3 regions of the Dyella sp. BiH032 genome follow, and region 3 is predicted to be linked to each of the others. Evidence: predicted binding sites of a transcription regulator. Region 3 holds the regulator's gene; each other region holds the start of a gene.
The links. Region 3 encodes FliA, which starts transcription of late flagellar genes. Its sites were predicted from a motif close to TAAAGTTTNNCNNNCNNNGGCCGATAA; they were not measured.
Positions count from the first base shown of each region.

Region 1: RKE25_RS15820 (HDOD domain-containing protein) is a predicted target of FliA. The motif match lies at 1,592-1,618, and genes of this name have one in related genera.
Region 2: RKE25_RS20915 (methyl-accepting chemotaxis protein) is a predicted target of FliA. The motif match lies at 1,885-1,911, and genes of this name have one in related genera.

Region 1 covers NZ_CP134867.1:3,600,905-3,604,175, reverse strand. Annotated here, with positions in the region: gene RKE25_RS15830 (methyltransferase) at 1-286, shown strand, start outside; gene RKE25_RS15825 (oxidoreductase-like domain-containing protein) at 291-506, shown strand; gene RKE25_RS15820 (HDOD domain-containing protein) at 516-1,547, opposite strand; gene RKE25_RS15815 (LLM class flavin-dependent oxidoreductase) at 1,728-2,720, shown strand.
Region 2 covers NZ_CP134867.1:4,733,072-4,736,342, reverse strand. Annotated here, with positions in the region: gene RKE25_RS20925 (sodium-translocating pyrophosphatase) at 1-1,156, opposite strand, end outside; gene RKE25_RS20920 (RcnB family protein) at 1,321-1,716, opposite strand; gene RKE25_RS20915 (methyl-accepting chemotaxis protein) at 1,946-3,271, shown strand, end outside.
Region 3 covers NZ_CP134867.1:1,489,172-1,492,442, reverse strand. Annotated here, with positions in the region: gene RKE25_RS06505 (chemotaxis protein CheA) at 1-240, opposite strand, end outside; gene RKE25_RS06500 (protein phosphatase CheZ) at 254-892, opposite strand; gene cheY (chemotaxis response regulator CheY) at 889-1,296, opposite strand; gene RKE25_RS06490 (RNA polymerase sigma factor FliA) at 1,366-2,160, opposite strand; gene RKE25_RS06485 (MinD/ParA family protein) at 2,162-3,118, opposite strand; gene flhF (flagellar biosynthesis protein FlhF) at 3,115-3,271, opposite strand, start outside.

The DNA.
Region 1 (3,271 bases), 2.1 Mb from region 3:
TCCGGCGGTGCTCAACAAGCAGGTGTTCGCCGCGCTCAAGCCGGGCGGCCTGTACGTGATCGTCGACCACGTGGCGGAGGCGGGCTCCGGCATGCGCGACACCGAGACGCTGCATCGCATTGATCCGGCCATCGTGAAAAAGCAGGTGGAAGCGGCTGGCTTCGTCTTCGACGGCGAGAGCGACCTGCTGCGCAACCCGGCCGATCCGCACAACATCAAAGTGTTCGACAAGGCCATCCGCGGCCACTCGGACCAGTTCGTGTACCGTTTCCGCAAACCGGGATGAACCTTTGACGGATCGGGACGACAGCCGCCAGCCCGCGGGAGGCGCCGGACCGTCTCCCGCCGACCCGCGTCCGCTCAAGCCCGTCGAGCCGGATGCCCTCGACTGCTGCGGCGAAGGCTGCGTGCCCTGCGTCTACGATCTCTACGAGGAAGCGCTGGACCGCTATAAGGCCGAGCTGGCCGCATGGCTCGAACGCCATCCGGAAGCGCCCGCGGATTGACCACGGCCGTCAGGCGCGCGTGGCCGCGCCGAACTGATGCTGCAGGTCCTGCTGGCAGCGCGCGATCTGCGTGGGCGCGAAACGCCCCGGCCAGGCCTGGCTGAGATCGGAGCAGGCATCGATCACGCGGTGGTCGCTCAGCAGCTGCGCCATGGACAGGACGTGCGCGACCTGCAGTGTCCGGCCAAGCGGGGAGGGTGTTTCGGACGCATCCTCGCCGGCATGTTCCCGCAGCGCCTGGATCACCGCACCGGGCAGCTCCCAGTGGCGAGCGGCGCGGAGGGTAAGGCGCGCGCCGAGTTCGGCGCAGCCATCGAGGAAGATCGGGCTCAGCGTTTCCGGCGAGACGACGTCCTCCAGGCTCAGCAGGTGGATCACCGCGCCCGTGCCGGTATTGCACACGATGCCGGCGAGATAGGCCTCGAACGGATCGCAGCCGGCGAACCGGCCGAGGAATGCGCTTGCGTGCGCGCAGCGTTCCGCGTGATCCCACAGCCGCTGGCCCGCCACCAGGCCGTGCGCGCCGGCGCTGGCCTGCAGGATGGGCTTCATCATGTGCTGGGTGGCGACGCGGCGCAGGCCGTCCTGGCCGAGCAGGACCACCGCGTGCTGCAGGCTCTGGATCGAATGCAGCGTGCGGTAGTAGATGCTGCGGCTCACCCGCATCACTTCGCCCACCAGCATCGGGTCGCGCCCGACCAGCCGGGCCAGTTCGGCGCCGGCCACGTCGTCGTTCTTGAGCGCATGCAGCAGTTGCGGCAGCACGGCAGGAAGGCGGGGCAGGCTGCGCACGTCGAAGCGCTCGCCGACGATCTGCAGCCGGCGCAGCAGGGCGGTTTCGCCCGCGTTCTCTTCCGCGCGATGGTCCGGCAGGCCGAGCATGAAGCGCTGGAAGCGCTCGGCGAGGACGTCGAGCGATGGCTCGGTGGGCGAGGCGGATGCGGCAGGCGGAGCGGACGGCCGCGGCGCCGGGCGCTCGAAGGAAGCCCGCGGCATGGGCCGCGCGGGCGCGGGGGCGAAGAAACGCCTCAGCCAGGACATCGTCATGTTCTCCCCACGACCGCGACGCGGTCTCCCCTGACGGGATATCGGCCACCCGGGCAAAAACTGTAGGCCCGGCGCCGTGCCGATGTTCCGTACTGCTACGTCCGGCACATCCGCGCCAGGGTGGGAAAGGCCGTGCCCGCCCCCAGATCGGGAGCTTCGCCGCGAGGACGTTCCATGATTCCCTTTTCCGTACTCGATCTGGCGCCGGTGACCCAGGGCAGCACGCCGGCGCAGGCCTTCGCCAACAGTCTCGACCTGGCCCGCCTGGCCGAACGCCTGGGCTATCGCCGCTACTGGCTGGCCGAGCACCACAACATGCCGGGCATCGCCAGCGCCGCGACCGCGGTGCTGATCGGGCACATCGCCGGCGGCACCTCGACCATCCGCGTCGGCGCCGGCGGCATCATGCTGCCCAATCACGCGCCACTGCAGGTGGCGGAGCAGTTCGGCACGCTGGCTTCGCTGTATCCCGGCCGCATCGATCTCGGCCTGGGCCGTGCGCCCGGCACCGACCAGCCGACCGCGCGTGCCCTGCGTCGTTACTACGAGAGCGCGGACGCCTTTCCGGAAGACGTGCAGGAACTGCTGGCGTACTTCGAGCCGGCGCAGCCCGGCCAGCCGGTGCGCGCGGTGCCCGGAGCGGGCATCGACGTGCCGGTGTGGATCCTGGGCTCCAGCCTGTTCGGCGCGCGTCTTGCCGCCGCGCTGGGCCTGCCGTACGCCTTCGCCTCGCATTTCGCGCCGGACGCGATGGACGAGGCGCTGGCGCTGTACCGCCGCGATTTTCGGCCTTCGGACCGGTTGGCGAAGCCGCACGCGATGCTCGGCATCAATGTGGTGGCGGCGGAAACCGATGCGGAGGCGCGGCGTCTGTTCACCACGCAGCAGCAGAGCTTCATCAATCTGCGCCGCGGCATGCCAGGGTTGATCCCGCCGCCGATCGACGATATCGAAACGTATTGGACGCCGACGGAGAAGTTCGGCGTGGAACGCGCGCTGGCGTGTTCGGTGGTGGGGGATTCACGTTCGGTGCGCGAGGGCTTGGCGGCGTTTATCGCGCGGCATCGGCCGGATGAGTTGATGGTGACGGCGAATGTGTTTGAGCATGGGTTGAGGCGGCGGTCGTATGAGTTGGTGGCGGCGGTGCGCGATGAGTTGGCGTCGTAGCTTGGGACGCTGGCGCTGATGTTGCGGTTGGCTGTCGCGCTGTCTGTTTCGTCATTGCGGCGTAGGGCGGGACCCGGTGCGAGGTGGTCGCCAGCCGTGTCTCGCCCCGTGCGGGGCGAGGGTTTCGCTCTCCTGCCGGAGAGCGAGTTACTTCTTCTTGCTTGCCCAAGAAGAAGTAACCAAGAAGAAGGCCCCCCTGCGCGGCGCCCTCCGCAGCCTTCGCTGCTGCGGGTGCGTTGAGGGCTGGCCGGGCTTTTCGACAGGGCATCCTGCCCTGATCGAAAAGGCGGGGACATCCATGTCCCCGCCCCGCTTCGCGGGCCTGATCGTCCAGCCCTCACCGCCGCGAAGGGAACCCGGGAGATCAAGAGCATTCGGAGCGTCGCTTCGCTCGCTCTTGTGTGGTCGTTGGCTGCTTGCCGCGGTACCGCACTTCTCCTTCTCCCCTCCGGGGAGAAGGCGGGATGAGGGGCGGGTGCTCGCCCCGACGCATCTACGAAGAAGATCTACCTTCCATCACAAGCGATGCGGTCCATCGCAACGCCCAACAA
Region 2 (3,271 bases), 1.8 Mb from region 3:
CCGCCAGCACCGGCAGCGCGGTGGATTTCATCGACACGCCGATGCCCGCGATGATGTTGGTTGCGTGCCCTGTGGTGGACGCCTGCGCGACGTGTCGCACCGGTGCGTACTCGGTCGCGGTGTAGTACTCGGTAATCACCACCATGGCGCCGGTGAGGGCGAGGCCGATGAGAGCGCAGCCGTAGAGCTTGCCCACCCCATAGGCCGACTCGGACATCAGCTGGCTGGTGATCGGCCAGAACGCAATCGCTGCCAGCACCGCGGAGACCGCCACGCCCGCGTACAGGGCGTTCATGATCTTGCCGCCTGGTCGCGAGCGTACGAAGAACGTGCCGATGACCGAGGCAATGATCGAGGCGCCGCCCAGCAGCAGCGGATAGAGCACGCCGTTGCTACCGGTCTGCTCGGCCATGACGCCGCCGAGCAGCATGGTGGCGATCAGGGTCACCGCATAGGTCTCGAACAGGTCGGCGGCCATGCCGGCGCAATCGCCTACGTTGTCGCCCACGTTGTCGGCGATCACCGCCGGATTGCGCGGATCGTCCTCGGGAATGCCCGCTTCCACCTTACCCACCAGGTCAGCGCCGACGTCGGCGCCCTTGGTGAAGATGCCGCCGCCCAGGCGCGCGAAGATCGAGATCAGCGAGGAACCGAAGGCCAGGCCGACCAGTGCATGCAAGGCGTGCATGATTTCGTAGCCCATGCTGCGCAGCACGGCGAAGTACGCCGCCACGCCCAGCAGGGCCAGGCCGACCACCAGCATGCCGGTGATCGCGCCGCCGCGGAACGCGACGTTGAGCGCCGCGGCCAGGCCGCCGCGCGCCGCTTCCGCCGTGCGCACGTTGGCGCGCACCGAGACGTTCATGCCGATGTAGCCGGTGGCGCCGGAAAGCACTGCGCCGACGGCGAAGCCGATGGCCGTGCCCCAGTCCAGCGCGAGGCCAATGACGATGAAGAGCACCACGCCGACCACGCCGATGGTGGTGTACTGCCGGTTGAGGTAGGCCCGTGCACCTTGCTGGATCGCCGCGGCGATCTCCTGCATGCGCTCATTGCCCGGTGATTTCGCCAATATCCAGCGCACCGAGAGCGCGCCATACAGAACTGCCACGACCGCACACGCGAGCACGATCCACAAGCCATACTGCTGCAGCATCGGAGCCTCCCCATCGGTTGTAGTGGCCGCCTGTTGCAGGCGGTTCCGGCGAGTATAGGCAGAGGTCGGCGGGCGTTATGTTGTGCGACGCAACGGCGCACGAAAAAGGCGGTGTCCGTAGACACCGCCTTCACCAACGCACCGTGTGGAGCTTCGTTCGCCGCTCAGTTCAGCACCATGTCCAGGATGATGCCCGTACCGATGGCGACCAGCAGGTAGCCGCCGTCGTCACGCACCCAGTGGTAGCCGTACGGCGGCGGGCGCAGGCGGTAGTAGCGGTAGTCGTTCACTACGTAAACCGGGCCGTAGTACCGCTCGCCGCGCGCCCAGCGATGCGGGTGGGGGCGGTAGTGGCCGCCATAGTAGTAACGGCGATCATCGTGCCAGCCCCGATCCGGACCGCGCCAATGATCGCGGCGGTCGTGGTCGTGGCGGCCCCAGTCGCCCCGGTCGTAGTGACCATGGCGGTCGCCGTGACCGTGACCATGACCGTCGGCCAGCGCGACGCCGCTGCCCGCGAGCAGGCCGAGGGCGAGGAACAGTTTGCTGAGGTTTTTCATAAGCGCTCCTCCGACAGATCGCCGTCGTTGGGAGGCATCGTAAAAAGATGCGTCTGAACGACGGGGCGTATCCGTCACATACTTTTCATCGATCGGTCAGCTGGCGTCACCCGGAGGACATCTTGCTGTTATTGGAGTGAAATAATTGATTTAAAAGGGAAAAATCTCTAAAGCCGGGCGCCGGGCGGCCGATCCAGGGGCATCCCCGCTTCCCCGAGCAAGGTGTCCCATGCGCTTTCCCTCCTTCCCGGCTCGCTTCCGGTGGCTCGCTTTTTCGGCGGTTTCCCTTCGTGCCCGCCTGATCCTGCGTCTGTGCGGGTTGATGCTCCTGCTGCTGGCGCTCGGCGGTGCGGCAGCGTGGTCGCTGCTCCATGCGGACCGGCGCATGAGCGCCCTGGTGGCCGACGCGCTCAATCCGGTTTCCGACGTCGGCCGCATCCAGAACGACTACGCGGACAGCCTCAATGCGCTGACCCACGCCGGCCTGACCCGGTTGCCGTCGGCACTGGACGAGGCCAAGACCCAGATTCAGTCCAACCGCGTGGATATCGAGCGACGCTGGAAGCAGTTCCTGGGCAGCGGCCTCGCTCGGGAGCAGGCGCAGCTCATCGCGGTGGCCGACGCGCATCGCAAGGCGGCCGAGCAGGCGATCGACGATGCGCTTAAGCAACTGGACGGCGAACAGTACGATCTCGCCCAGCTGCAGATCACCTCGGACGTCCAGCCAGCCTTTGTGCCGCTGCATGCGGACTTCGCCAACCTCTTCGCCAAAGCCTTGCAGTCTGGCGACGACGCGGCCGCCGCCGCGCGGCGCGCCAGCCGGCGCGTGTTGATCGGCCTGCTGGCCATGCTTGCCGTCGGCCTGGCGGCCGCGGTGCTGCTGGATGGTCTGCTGATTCGCTCGCTCACCACGCAATTGCGCCATGCCGCAGCCGCGGCGCAGCGCATGGCCGATGGCGAGCTGGGCCACGCCTTCATTACCGGTCGCGAGGACGAGATCGGTGCGCTCATGCGCACGCTGCGCCAGATGGATCGGCGTCTCGCCCAGGTGGTGCGGCAGGTCCAGCAAGGGGCGGCGAGCGTGACACTGGCCGCCGAACGGCTGGCGCTGGGCAACGACACCTTGCGCGAACGCACGCGCGATCAGGCCCAAAGCCTGGCCGTGACGGCCGCCGCGATGGCACGGATGACCGAAGCGGTCCGCGGCAACGCGGGCAGCGCCGCGCTGGCGGACCGCATCGCCGCGACGGCGCGTGAGCATGCGGAGGCGGGCAGCGGCATCGTGGTGGAGACGCAGCGATCGGTCGAGGCGATCGATGCCGCCAACCGCCGCGTCGGCGGCATGCTGGCCGCCATCGATACGCTGGCCTTCCAAACCCGGCTGCTCGCCTTGAACGCGACGATCGAGGCGGCGCACGCAGGCGCACATGGACGCGGATTCGCCGTCGTCGCCGACGAGGTCCGCCAGCTCGCCCAGCGCAGCGCGAGTGCGGCGCGCGACATCCGCGCGGTGATCGACGACAGCCGGGCCAAGGTCGACACCGGGGCCGAACTG
Region 3 (3,271 bases):
GCCGGCGCGCGCTTCGTTGAGCAGGTCCTCCGCGTGATGGCACAGGTGCACCATCGGGTCGATGCCGAGAAAGCCCGCGCCGCCCTTCACGGTATGGAAGGCGCGGAACACGGCGTTGAGCAGATCGGCGTCGCGCGGCGACGCTTCGAGCGCGACCAGCTGCTCGCTCAGGCGCTGCACGAGCTCCCCGGCTTCGACCAGGAAGTCGTCGCGCAGCTCGGCGTCCAAGGTGGGATCCATGGGCTGCCCGTGCTCAGAAACCGAATTCGCTGAGCAGGCGGTCCGCCTCGTCCTGGCTCGACACCTTGGCGGCGGCCACCGGCGCTTCGCCGCCGGCCAGCGCGCCGGTCAGGCGCACCAGTTCCAGCAGCGAAGATTCCACGCTGCCGATGAAGGTGGCGACCTTCTTGATGCGCTGGCCCGACAGGTCCTGCCAGGACTGCGCCATCACCATGTCCGAAAGGCCCTCGCGGCACTGCGCGGCGAAGTCGCGCGCCTGCATGGCCAGTTCGGCCACGGGCTCTTCCGCGCCGCTGCCCAGCACGTCGCCGGCACGGCTTTCCAGCGCGGTGGCCTGCGGCCGCATGCGTTCGGCGAAGTCGATGCTGCGGTGGGCCGCCTTGGCGCTCATCTCCAGCACGTCGTGCAGGTTCTGGCGCGCGTCGGCGACGCTGTCCGGCACGCCTTCCTGCGCCAGCTCGCCGCCGAGGCGGCGCACCGCCTCGTGCAGGTCGCGGGCCAGCAGGCCCAGCGCGCGGAACAGATGCTGCTCGCGCTGGCGGACCATGGTGTCCAGCGCCAGCTCGAACGCTGCGCCGTCAGGACTGTTGAGCAGCTCCTGAACTTCCTGCGGCAGCGCCGCGCTCATGGGGGTGACCATCACTGCGCTCATGCGCTTGCTCCCTGGGCGGCAAGCCGCTCGAAGATCTTGTCCAGCTTTTCCTTCAGCGTGACCGCCGTGAAGGGCTTGACGATGTAACCGTTCACGCCGGCCTGGGCGGCGGCGATGATCTGGTCGCGATTGTTCTCGGCGGTGACCATCAGCACCGGCAGCGCCTTGAGCGCGGGCTCGGCGCGGATCGCGCGCAGCAGGTCGATGCCAGTCATGTTGGGCATGTTCCAGTCGGTGACGACCATGTCGAACGACTGCTGCTTGAGCATCGTCATGGCGTTCACGCCGTCGTCCGCCTCCTGGATGAGGCCGTTGCTGAAACCCAGCTCGACGAGCAGGTTGCGCACGATGCGCCGCATGGTGGAGAAGTCGTCCACCACGAGGATTTTCATGTTCTTGTCCAACGGAGGCTCCAGGGTCCTTGTGGGGGTGGGTTGGTCGAATGGGTCCGGGAAAATCGGCGGGAAACGGCGTCAGCGCTGGGCCTGGGCCGGCGCCTTCGCGCCGCCGTGCCGCCCGCCGCTGCCGGCGGCGCCCTCGGCACCGCGCCAGCCGGTCATCCGCGCGCGCAGCCGGATCAGCGCCTGCCCGTGGATCTGGCAGACGCGCGACTCCGTCACGCCGAGCACGGCGCCGATCTCCTTCAGATTCAGTTCCTGCTCGTAGTACAGCGACATCACCAACTGCTCCCGTTCGGGCAATCCGCCGATCGCCTCGACCAGGGCTTCGCGCATGCCTTCCTGCTCGAAGCGGTCCTGCGGGCTCAGGCCTTCCTGGTCGGCGACGTCGAGCGCGGCGCCCTCCTCGTCGTCCTCCGGCGCGGAGAGACTGAGCAGGCGCGCGCTGGCCGCGTCGGCCAGGATCTGGTGGTATTCCTGGGCGCTGATGCCGAGCCGGCGGATCACCTCCGCATCGCTCGCGTCCGCGCCCGTTTCGTTCTCGATCTGGCGTACCACCTCGGTCACTTCGCGCAACTTCCGGTGCACCGAGCGTGGCGTCCAGTCCGTCTTGCGCAGCTCGTCCAGCATCGCGCCGCGGATGCGGATGCCCGCATACGTCTCGAAGCTGGCCATGCGGTCCGTGGCGTAATTGCGCGCCGCTTCCAGCAGGCCGATCATCCCGGCCTGCACCAGGTCGTCCACGTCCACGCTCGGCGGGAGGCGGCCCATCAGGTGATAGGCGATGCGCCGCACCAGCGGAGCGTGCCTGCGCACCATCTCCTCCGTGCTCTCGCGTTGCAGTTGCAGATATTCGGAAGCCACGCTCATCTCACCATCCCCCATGGGCCGGGTCGGGCGCCGTCGCGGCCCGGCCGCCGAAAAAGGCGATGCGGTCGCGACCCGTCCTCTGGGGTTCACCCCATGTATCGACCACACCCGCCATTTGCTTGAATCCCCGCGCGGCCCGGCTGGCCGGCCACAGGTCCACCACCGCGCTCTGGCGGCGGATCGCCTGGCGCAGGTGCTCGTCGTAGGGAATGGCCCCCATGAAATCCAGGGCCACGTCCAGGAAGCGGTCGCACACGCGCGCGAGCTTGTCGTAGAGCTGCCGCGCCTCGCCGGCGTGGCGCACCATGTTGGCCACCACGTGGAAGCGCCGCACGCGGAAGTCGCGGCTGAGCACCTTGGTCAGCGCGTAGGCGTCGGTGAGCGAGGCCGGTTCGTCGCAGACCACCAGCACCACGTCGTCAGCCGCGGCGGCGAACATCACCACGTTGTCGGAGACGCCCGCGGCGGTGTCGACCACCAGGAATTCCGGCGGATCGGGCAGCTCGTCGAAGGCGCGGATCACCGCGGCGTGCTCGCGCGTATCCAGCTGGGCCAGGCGCCGCGCGCCGGAGCCGGCCGGGATCACCTTCAGCCCGTGCGGCGCCGGCAGCATCAGTTCGCTCAGCGTGCAGCTGCCGTCCAGCAGATGGCCGATGTGGCGCGCCGGCTGCAGGCCCAGCAGCACGTCGAGGTTGGCCATGCCCATGTCGGCATCCAGCAGCGCGACCTCGCGGCCGGCCATCGCCAGCGACATGCCGAGGTTCACCGCCACGGTGGACTTGCCGACGCCGCCTTTGCCGCCGGCCACCGCGATCGCGCGGCAGCGGCGGGGCACCGGCGCCGATGCGCCCTGCGGTACGGCGCCCGTCTCGCGAGCGTCGCCGCCGCCCATCGGATGGAAGGCCGAGAAGAGATTTTTCAGGCCCCAGGCCTGGTTGATCGCCAGCGTCGTCATCATGCGTTCGCCACGGCAAGGCCGAAACGCTCGGCCATGTCGCCCTCGTCGATGGCCGGGGCCTGGCCTTTGAGCGCCTGCGCGGCGCGGCAGACCAGCACGCGCGCGTCGGCGGCGGTGAGGTCCTCGGGCACGCGCTGGCCGTCGGCGGTGTAG